2 regions of the Peptostreptococcus sp. genome follow, and region 2 is predicted to be linked to the other one. Evidence: riboswitches for the same ligand, from Rfam matches in the RefSeq annotation. Region 2 holds a riboswitch; the other holds the start of a gene.
What was found. A riboswitch is a leader RNA that binds a small molecule or an ion and turns the genes downstream of it on or off. The one in region 2 is predicted to bind lysine.
Positions count from the first base shown of each region.

Region 1: another riboswitch for lysine. It lies ahead of ACW6OJ_RS02985 (aspartate kinase); the one in region 2 lies ahead of ACW6OJ_RS04965 (Na+/H+ antiporter NhaC family protein).

Region 1 is NZ_CDRRTB010000018.1:10,791-16,691, reverse strand. Features, by position in the region: gene fusA (elongation factor G) at 1-841, shown strand, start outside; gene tuf (elongation factor Tu) at 1,057-2,250, shown strand; gene ACW6OJ_RS02990 (exodeoxyribonuclease III) at 2,542-3,369, shown strand; lysine riboswitch at 3,526-3,701, shown strand; gene ACW6OJ_RS02985 (aspartate kinase) at 3,989-5,194, shown strand; gene ACW6OJ_RS02980 (aspartate-semialdehyde dehydrogenase) at 5,342-5,901, shown strand, end outside.
Region 2 is NZ_CDRRTB010000045.1:6,123-12,023, forward strand. Features, by position in the region: gene ACW6OJ_RS04950 (sensor histidine kinase) at 1-416, opposite strand, end outside; gene ACW6OJ_RS04955 (response regulator transcription factor) at 478-1,152, opposite strand; gene ACW6OJ_RS04960 (hypothetical protein) at 1,354-1,938, shown strand; gene ACW6OJ_RS04965 (Na+/H+ antiporter NhaC family protein) at 2,035-3,795, opposite strand; lysine riboswitch at 3,911-4,078, opposite strand; gene ACW6OJ_RS04970 (SH3 domain-containing protein) at 4,180-5,673, opposite strand.

The DNA of each region.
Region 1 (5,901 bases), on a different contig from region 2:
CATAGAACCAGCTTCTAAGGCAGCTCAGGAAAAGATGGGTGTAGCTCTTCAGAAGCTTGCTGAAGAAGACCCTACATTCACAGTTAGAACTGATGCAGAAACTGGCCAGACTATCATCGGTGGTATGGGTGAGCTTCACCTAGAAATCATCGTTGACAGACTACTAAGAGAATTCAAGGTTGAAGCAACAGTTGGTGCTCCTCAGGTTGCATACAGAGAAACTATTACAGTTCCAGTTGATGTTGAGTACAAGTACTCTAAGCAGTCAGGTGGTAGAGGTCAGTACGGTCACGTTAAGATCAGAGTTAATCCACTTGAGCCAGGCGAAGGATACAAGTTCGAAAACAAGACTGTTGGTGGATCTGTACCTAAGGAATATATTGGTCCAGTTGACCAGGGTATCCAGGGTGCTATGCAGTCAGGTATCGTAGCTGGTTATCCAGTTGTTGACGTTGCTGTTGAACTATACGATGGTTCTTACCATGAAGTCGATTCATCAGAAATGGCCTTCAAGATGGCAGCTTCTATGGCCTTCAAGGATGCAATGAAGAAGGGTAATGCAGTTCTTCTTGAACCAATCTTCGCAGTTGAAGTTGTTACTCCAGACGATTACATGGGTGACGTTATGGGTGACCTTAACTCTAGAAGAGGTATGATTCAGGGTATGGAAGAAAGAAACGGTGCTCAGGTTGTTAGAGCTCACGTTCCACTATCTGAAATGTTCGGATATTCTACAGACCTAAGATCTACTACTCAGGGTAGAGCGACTTATACAATGATATTTGACCACTATGCACAGGTACCAGGTTCTGTTGCTAAGAAGATAACAGAAGGTAAGTAGTCACAAAAGGCTAACTTAAGCCAATTGGTTAGATATTTAAGCTAAAAAAGTAAAAAAAAGCGAAAAAATCGCTTATAGACTTAAAAAATTATCAGATTTTTAATGAATTGTTGAAAAATAAGTATAAAAGTGATATACTTATAAAGAATAAAAAGGGGGGTGGATTCCGCCCTCCAATTAATAAATAATTTATTTCTTAAGGGAGGAAACTTAAAATGGCAAAAGCTAAATTTGAAAGAAGTAAGCCACATGTTAATATTGGTACAATCGGTCACGTTGACCACGGTAAGACTACATTAACAGCAGCTATAACAAAGACATTACACAACAAGTATCAGTTAGGTGAAGCGGTAGACTTCGCCAACATAGACAAGGCGCCAGAAGAAAGAGAAAGAGGTATCACTATCTCTACTGCTCACGTTGAATATGAAACTCCAGCTAGACACTATGCTCACGTTGACTGCCCAGGACATGCTGACTATGTTAAGAACATGATCACAGGTGCTGCTCAGATGGACGGTGCTATCCTAGTTGTTGCTGCAACAGATGGTCCAATGCCTCAGACAAGAGAACATATCCTACTTTCTAGACAGGTTGGTGTTCCTTACATCGTTGTATTCCTAAACAAGTGTGATATGGTAGATGACGACGAACTTCTAGAACTAGTTGAAATGGAAGTTAGAGAACTACTTAACGAATATGATTTCCCAGGAGATGATACTCCAATAGTTAGAGGTTCTGCTCTAATGGCTCTTGAAGACCCAGATTCTGAATGGGGAGAAAAGATAATAGAATTCTACAACATTATAGACGAATATATCCCATCTCCAGAAAGAGATGTTGACAAGCCATTCCTAATGCCAGTAGAAGACGTATTCTCAATCACTGGTAGAGGTACAGTTGCAACTGGTAGAGTTGAAAGAGGTGTTCTTAAGGTTTCTGATGAAGTTGAACTAGTTGGTTTGGCTGATGAACCAAGAAAGGTTGTAGTAACAGGAGTAGAAATGTTCAGAAAGTTACTAGATCAGGCAGAAGCTGGTGATAACATCGGTGCTCTACTAAGAGGTGTTCAGAGAGACGAAATCGAAAGAGGACAGGTTCTTGCTCAGCCAGGAACAGTTAAAGCTCATACTAAGTTCACTGCAGAAATCTACGTTCTTAAGAAAGAAGAAGGTGGTAGACATACTCCTTTCTTCGATGGATATAGACCACAGTTCTACTTCAGAACAACTGACGTAACTGGTGAGTGTAAGCTACCAGAAGGTATAGAAATGGTTATGCCTGGTGACAACGTAACAATCGAAGTTGACCTAATCAACTCTATATGTGTTGAAGAAGGTCTTAGATTCGCCATCAGAGAAGGTGGTAGAACAGTAGCTTCTGGAGTTGTTGCTTCTATAATTGAATAATTATATTATTTGATATATATAAAGAGAGTGCTTGCACTCTCTTTTTTTGTAGAAATAGGTGACCTAAGCTTAGGTGGCTAGATTGTCCTTAGTAAATACAAGCAGCTACAAGTCTATCTATTAATAAAGCCCTATTAAATAGGCCAGAAGTTATATAATATTTTTCCTATAGCTAGTATTGATTAGCTATTATTGGGTATAATAGTAGGTAATGGGGTTTGCTCAGGCAAACAAAAAAATGAAACTAATACTATAAGTATGATTAAGTAAAAGGAATATTAGGAGGTAAGTATGAAGTTAATTTCTTGGAACATAGATTCTTTAAATGCAGCCCTAACGAGTGACTCTGCAAGAGCCCTACTGTCAAGGGATGTCCTAAAAAAGCTAGCCAGTATGGATGCGGACATTATAGCTCTACAGGAGACTAAGTTATCAGCTAAGGGACCAACTAAAAAGCATATAGAGTGTCTAGAGGAAATATTCCCTGGCTATAACCATGTTTGGAGGTCATCTGTAGAGCCTGCTAGAAAGGGATATGCTGGTACCATGTTCCTATATAGGAAGGGGATGGATATAAAGGCTACATATCCTGAAATAGGGGCTCCATGTACGATGGACTCCGAGGGTAGGATTATTACTCTTGAGCTAGATTCATGCTATGTAACACAGGTCTATACACCAAATGCTGGTGATGGCCTAAAGAGACTAGAGGATAGGCAGGAATGGGATAAAAAGTATGCAGACTATCTTGAGGGTCTAGCCAAGAACAAGCCTGTACTTGCATGTGGGGACTACAATGTTGCCCACAAGGAAATAGACCTAGCCAACCCAGCTTCTAACCATAGGTCACCAGGCTTTACTGATGAGGAAAGAGAGGGCTTTACAAACCTGCTTGCTAGGGGGTTTGTAGATACCTTTAGGCATGTCCACGGAGATATAGAAGAGGTATATTCATGGTGGGCTCAGAGGGTAAAGACTAGCAAGGTGAACAATACGGGCTGGAGAATCGACTATTGGATAGTCAGCCAGGATGTGGCTGACAAGGTAAGGGTATCAGAAATGGTAGACTCTGGAGAGAGGCAGGACCATGCACCAATTCTTCTAGAAGTAGAATTCTAAATAGGAGATTAATTTATAGTATTGGAGATGGAAGGTTGGACTTATTCCACCTTCTTTTTTCAAGGACTTTATTTTTTATTAGTATTAATTGCTAATAAATGGGAAATAAGGCTTTACAAAAGCCTGTCTATGCTATATAATAACTATTAACTTAATAAATAGGATAGAGGCGCGACTGACAAGAGTAGGAGTAGATAATGAAAGCAAGCAGTTTACTTTGAAAGGGGATGTTGCCGAAATAATACTTGTAGTGCTTTGCAGGTATTGTTGGAACAAGGATTAAGAGTTTTTGTTCTGTCATTATAGGAGTATAATGGAGGGCTAGCCAGTAGATTGTCATGTTATGTGAATATTATAGACAAATGTAGGCTACCTACATTTGTCTTTTTTAATGGAGAGCTAGCCATAATATGTCGATTATATAGTATATAGCTTATAAGGGGTTTTCTTGGAGAAGGCCTAGGTATAGGAAAAATATATACAGGATTTAAAACTTTCAGGCAAATGTGGACTAACTACATTTGCCTTTTTTATTAAAAAATACTAGAAGGGCATATATTCCTATTAGTTAATTAAAATAATTTATTATGATTATTGTGCATTAATGGAGGATGAGTTTATGAAACAAGTTTCAGTACTAAAATTCGGGGGAAGTTCAGTAGGAACTATTGATAAGATAAAGGATATTTCGACCTACCTGAAAAAAAGGATAGAGAATAATGAAAAGCTAATTGTCGTAGTATCAGCTATGGGAAAGACTACAGATGAGTTACTAAAGCAGGTTGAGAAGATAACTGACAATCCAGATGTCAGAGAACTAGATACCCTACTAGCAATAGGCGAGCAAAATACAATCTCCCTAATGGCCATTACCCTAAATGAGCTGGGTGTAAGGGCAAGGTCATTGACGGGAATACAGGCAGGAATCAAGACCTTTGGCCAGCATACAAAGAGCAGGATAGCAGATATTGATGCGGATTTTTTAAATGGTCAGCTAGAGGAATTTGATATACTGGTAGTTGCAGGCTTCCAGGGATATAATGAAAACCTAGAAATCACAACCCTAGGAAGGGGAGGATCCGATACATCGGCAGTTGCTCTGGCAGCAGCAATAGGGGCCTCTTGTGAGATATATACAGATGTGACAGGTGTCTTTGGTACAGACCCTAGAATATATAAGGCAGCAAGACAGCTAAGTCAGGTAAGCTACGAGGAAATGCTAGAGCTATCAGCCCTAGGTGCAGGAGTTCTAGAAACACGCTGTGTTGAAATAGCGAAAAATTACAATGTACCACTATATTTAGCAAAAACATTATCAGATACGAAAGGAACTTGGATTATGGCAAATACAGACTTACTAGAAAAGAAGGTTGTTACAGGAGTAGCACTAGATAGGGATATACTACACGTTACCTTGACTTGTAGTGATATAGGAACGAACTTTGTAGAGGAGCTATTCAACCAGCTTGATAGGTTCAGTGTAAATATTGATATGATCAGTCAGATAGTATCGGGTGAGGATATGAATGTTTCCTTCACTTGTAAGGACACTGATAGGAACTTCTTGAACCAGATCCTAGATAGCTTAAAGGAAGAATTTAAAGGCATAAGGTATTCAATCCGTACAGATTGTGCCAAGGTAAGTATAGTAGGTTCAGGCATGAGGGATGTAAGTGGTGTTGCAGCAAGAGCCTTTAGGCTTCTATGCTCAAATGGAATCAACTTCTACCAGGTAACAACATCTGAAATATCAATATCCTATGCTATAGACAAGGACATATCTGAAAAGGCAGTTATATTGCTATGTAAGGAGTTCAATATATAGCCTAACCTATGGATGATGGATTTGATAGGAAAGAAATAGAAGATAGGAAGATGAGGTTTTAAGATAAAATTAGGTAGATAAGCAAGATAAGCAATAGGAAATATGATAGAATTTTTTAAATAATACTTATGTAAGGGAGATGTTAGTATGGCAAATTTTGCAATAGTTGGAGCAACAGGTGTAGTAGGAACTAAGATGATAGAGCGCTTGGGAGAAAGTAACCTAAGGGTAGACAATATATATTTAATGGCATCAGCCAGGTCAGCAGGAAAGGTCTTACAGTTCAGAGGCCAGGATGTAGTAGTAGAGGAACTAAATGAACATTCATTTGATAAGGATATAGACTATGCGATTTTCTCAGCAGGAGGGTCGACTTCATTGAAGTTTGCACCTATAGCTGAAGAGCATGGTGTCATAGTAATAGACAACTCAAGTGCATGGAGAATGCAGGAGGACATAGACCTGATAGTTCCTGAGTGCAACTATCCAAAGCTAGAGAGAAGAATAATAGCAAATCCAAACTGCTCGACTATCCAGTCAGTAGTACCACTAAAGCCATTGATAGATGAATATGGAGTAAAGAGGATAGCCTATACTACCTACCAGGCTGTATCAGGGTCAGGTAAGGGGGGAATAGATGACCTAGTGAATGGCCAGGCAGGTCAGCCACCTAAAAAGTACCCTCACCCAATCTACAACAATGTACT
Region 2 (5,901 bases):
ACTAGTAATAGGGATAGTATATCTACCAATATTAAGAGTGTTACCATATTTCCCAAGCTCTGAATTTCCGAGTCAATATTTCTCATAATTTTGAACTTGTAGTCATCATCATCCTTGACTAATAGACTCCTAAAATTGTATCCGTTTATATTCTCATATGTGAAGCCGAACTCTTTTACCATACTTTCTTCAGGTAGACTAATACCAAAATACCTGTTCCTAGTATAATATAAGAGAGTCTTACCCTTGTATATATATAGGATATCTTTTGGGTCCTGTAGACTTATAGGCTTTAGGATTGAATCTTTGCTATACTGGTCCTTTATAAAGTGGTACTCCTCAGCTATATTATTGTCAATACCATCTATAAGACTTATGCTAAAATAATTGTATATAAAGCAGCTAACCAAAATCATAAAGACCTCAACTACACACATTATGGTCAAAGTGAGCTTCCTTTTGGTCTTGTCAAAAACATTATTGTTTATCATCCAGTATATAACCAACCTTTCTCTTTGTCTTTATGTATTTATCATAATCATACTTGGATAATTTTTTTCTTAGGTTACTCACATATACTTCTACAATTTCAATTGTAGCATCTGAATCTATCCCCCAAATCCTATCATATATTTGCTCCTTCAATAGGATTGAGCCCTTATTTAGAACGAAGTACTCTAGAAGTTTAAACTGCTTGTTTTGTAACTCTATTTCCTCATCATTTATATATACACTATTCTTTTCAGAATCTATTCTTAGGTCCTTGAATTCCAGGTACTTCTTGTCCTTTATCTTTCCGTTAGTCCTAAGTATAGCGTATACCCTAGCTACTAGCTCATCCATATAAAATGGCTTAGTCAGGTAGTCATTTGCACCAAGAGTAAAGGCTTCAACCTTGTCATCAAGGGCCTCCTTGGCAGTCAATATTAAGATTGGAGTATCAATACCATCCTTCCTAGCCTGGTTTAATATTTCTATGCCTCCCATATTAGGTAGCATAAGGTCTAGTATAACTAAATCATATATCCCCTGAGAAATTAGGTAAAGACCCTCTTCACCGTCACCACAAGTTTCAGTGTCAAAATGCTTTGAAAGTTCCTTTTCTATATCCTTTTGAATCGTTTTATTATCTTCAACTATTAGTATCTTCATAGTTTTCCTCCCTATCAACACTCAATTATAAATATCAACGGCTAAACTTGACTAGCCAATTTTAATTCCCTACTATAAAATAATTTCATTTTTTTGTTTGAATATCATATAAGCCTATTTTATCATTATTAGTAGAAAATATCCATACATACCCTTATAATATATGTTATAATATTCAGGAATAAGTAGAGGAGGTCAACCATGTCTAATAAACAAATAACTTTTAAGGAGCTACTTGAACCAGTAAATTCAAATGATGTAAAAATATCTGAAAAGATAAATAAAACTAATAGAAAAAACGCTTCAAAAGAAGAACTTTTAAAGAATATATCTGGTAAGTCAACAAGTAAAACAAGACCTAAGCGTCTTAGCTCTCAGGATAATAAAGCTAATACAAAAGCCAAGACTTCTACTAAAGCCAGGGCTACAAGTGATACTAAGACCCTAAAAAATGCTAGCATCGCAAAAGTAGCTAAGACTACCAGTAAGAATAAAACCTCAAGGGTTAGCTTTACCCAAGATGAATTGGACAAGCTATGTGAAGTATATGACTGGTATATGGCTATCAAAGACCTTGACCCTTTAAAGCAAGTAAAACAAATTGAAAATACAAATATTAAAATAGAGGAAGATATTATAAAGCAAGCCAAAAAGGTCTCCATAACTATTGACCAGGATGTATGGGAAAACTTCTCTACCCTAGCTACAAATATCTCTCAAAAAAAAGGACCCCTACTTACTGAGATACTAAAAGAGTACCTTTTAAAGCACAGGGATCTATACTAAGTTCAACTAGAATATTTCTAATAAAAAAGATCGATAACACCCCCCATTAGGGGGGATTTTTTATGCCATCGACCTAAAATTCAAATTTTTATTTAATTAGAAGTGGATTCCTTCCTTGGCTAACTTAGCTTCAAATTCCTTATCATCAACATCAATCCTCTTACCAATTATTCTAAGTCCTACTGCAGATGCAGCTATGGCAACTGGTAATACGATATAGTATGGAACACCCATACCTGCTGGTAAATAACCAAATAATATAGTTATAACACATATAAAGATAGCATAAGGCATCTGTGTATTAACATGGTCAATGTGGTGACAACCAGCACCCATTGATGATAGTATTGTAGTGTCTGAAATCGGTGAACAATGGTCGCCGAATATAGCACCTGTCAATACTGCTGAAGTTGCTACTACTACATAACTCATATCTGGTGATAGTGAGTGTGCTAGTGGTATTGCTAGAGGCATCAAGATACCCATAGTACCATAGGCTGTACCAGTTGAGAAAGATATAATAGCACCTAGTATAAAAATAATACTTGGTAATAGGAATGGTGGTATTGATCCAGATAAGTATCTGATAAGGAACTTAGCTGTTCCAACTTCCTTGATTACTGAACTTAGAGACCAAGCAAGTATCAGGATAACACCTGTAATCATCAAAGTCTTCATACCATCTACCCAAACTTCAATTGCTTCAGACATTGTATAGATTTTCTTAATCTTTGCAATGATTATTGAAACAATAGATGAGAATATAGCAGACTGGAATAGTGCAACAGAAGCATCAGAAGATGAGAAGCACTGTCTTACTGAAGAGAATGAGAAAGGACTCGCATTAATTGACGCTATTAAAGCTGTATCTTTTCCACCCATTATAGTTGAGTAACCACTATAGTAGAATGCTATTAGCGAACTGACAATCAATACACCTATAGGTATGATTGCATTCCAAACACTTAGCTTAACACCTTCCTTTGGTGCCATATCATCTAATTCTTCAACACCCTGGTCTAGGTCAGTTGTTACATTCTGTCTTCTTCTTGCTATATATTCTGCCCTTCTCATTGGTCCAAATTCTCTAGCCATATAAGCTGTAATCAAAATGAAGGCCAAGATTAATATATTATAGAACCTATATGGTATAGTACTTAAGAATACACCAAAGGCATCTGTATCTACATGTATACTATTAAAAGCATCGTGTATCAAACCAACTTCCAAACCTATCCAAGTTGATATGATAGCCAAACCTGCTATTGGAGCAGCTGTTGCATCTATTACAAAGGCAAGCTTTTCTCTAGATATATTCATTTTGTCGAATACCGGTCTCATTATAGGACCAACGATTAGTGAGTTGGCATAGTCATCGAAGAATACTAGGATTCCTAATAACCAAGATATTGTCTGGGCACCCTTTGCTGTCTTTGCTCTTTTGGCAAGTGCTTCAGCTACAGCCTTTGCTCCACCCATCTTACCTACTAGGTTAATAACACCACCTATACATAATACCTGTAAAACTATACCTGCATTCCATGGATCTGCTAGTGAGTGTAGGGCCCTAGATATGAAATCAAGGAAGGCCAATACTATACCAGATAAGACTCCCTTACCCGATGATAGCTGTAGTATTAGAGATCCTGACATAACCCCCAAAAATAAAGATATAACAACATTTCTTGTAATGAATGCCAAGACAATTGCTAGCAATGGCGGTATAACTGTTATAATTCCTAATTTTAATGAATTCGCCTGCGCTATCTGATCAATTTCTGCGGCATACGATGGCACTGCCATCAAGATTGTCATCATTAATGTGACGATCAAAATTCTTAAACTTCTTCTGTTCATAATAACCTCCTATAAAATATAATTCATTTTTGTAATATCCTCAATAGAAGATTTATTGACACCAAGTAATATAAAAAACGTCTCGGATGGACATCCGAGACGTTTGAAAACATACTCAAATGATAGCCCAACACAAATACTTGTGACAGTGATACGCATATTCTACGTACCCCCAGCTATACAAGCCTAAAGCTGCTTGTATGCTTCGGCAATTGTTCCTTTCCTTGTGGATGCTTTAACCCTTTTATCAAGTACTAATAACAAGTGCGCCTCTACCTTCTATATTCAATTACTAACGCTAGTATACACTATGTAATAAAAACTTGCAAGCCCTTTTCTGCTTTTATTTCAAATTTTTAACAAGTCTATCGTATTTTGCAACATCTACCTATACTTTGGTATATTATAGCTCATTGATCCTATATTATTTGAGTAAGCTGCTATATCAGCCATCTTATTGGCAATAGCACTTGGCCACCTTACATCAGATGCATACTGGTGGTAAATAATACTTGGATTCCACTTCATGCTGTATAGGGTATTCTGATTGTACTTGCTGCTATGAATATACCTACTAGCAATCCAAGAAGCTGCTCCATCTATACCAGACGCTACACTTGTCCAACCATTATTATAGGCTGTAGCACTACCACCTGCAAGAGCATTACCATCTACAGCTCCAATACCAAAGAAATTATAAACAGTCTTTCCATTATATACAGTTCCTTGGGCTAGTTTTGAAGTTCCATAGCCAGTCTCTATCATTGAATGGGCCACCAGGTATAATACATTTATATTATTCTTCTTAGCCGCATCTATAAAGGCCTGCCCCTGGTTATAAAATACATTACCAGACTTACAGTACTTAGCTAAATATGCATTCAGCTGGCCAGCTGTTATATCTTCTGTATACCTATCTAGCAAGGCAAACTGCATGATAGTAGATGCATCCATATGTCTAGATGGATCCATGTATGACTTTAACTCATCTCTTGTTACCTTTCTCCAACCACCTGCAGTTAAGGTATTTAAAGCCTTAGACATCTGCATATCAACATGTGCGTCAAGTGTCATACCCATATCTATGTAGTTGGTATTTCCAGTTGAAACATTAGCCTGACTCTTGCTTGTACTTATGCTTAAATCTTCATTTTCAATATTATTGTCCTGATCTGGATTTTCAACTTCTCCTGTATCCTTTAGGTAATAAGAGGATACATAGCCTACATATCCATTATAACGGACCTTGTTCCAACCATTTGTAGAAGAGATATATTCAACCATATCACCCTTACTTAGGTCTGCTAGCTTTTCACTTAACAAATTGGCAGACTTTCTTATACTTAGGTTATTAGCCATAACCATCATTTTACTACCTACACTTGTCTTAGAAGTAGCTGATGAACCAGATAAAAACCTAGTTGAAAGATAGCCAGTTTTTCCATTGAATGATACCTTGGTCCAGGCAGATCCTTCTTCAATAACAGTTACCTTATCACCCTTTTTTAAGACCTGGATGACCGCAGACTTAGTATTAGCTTCCTTCCTAAAGTTCAGGGTATCACTAGTCACAGTCTTTGTAGTAGTAGCTGGACTAGTCTTTATATTATTAACTGTTTCAGACTTCTCTGCTATAGCAGATTCCTGAACCCAACCATCTTTATTATTAAATTTAATATTAACCCAAGAATCCTTCTTAGAAAGTATCTCAACTTCGTCTCCCTTCTTCAAGACAAACTTAACACTTTCATTCGAACCTGGGTTTACTCTTATATTTACATATTCGTAATTAATTACACCAACCTGTCCGGCTGCGAAAGCTGAAGCACCAAATAGTGGCAAAACAGCCAAAGCAGATAAACCTATTTTAATATTCAAAAAAACACTTCCTTTCTGAGTACTTTAACCATTATAGCAAATAATTACAAATTTGTAAACATGATAAGTTACAGAAAAGTAACATCTTTGAGTTTTTTTATTTTTATCAATTATAAATAATATATTTAAGAATGTATTTTTTTCTGTTTTTTTACAATAAATTGTAACCTCCTATATTTTATTGAAAAAAGCTCTTTAAATCATGCTTAAGATGTGATACAATTAATA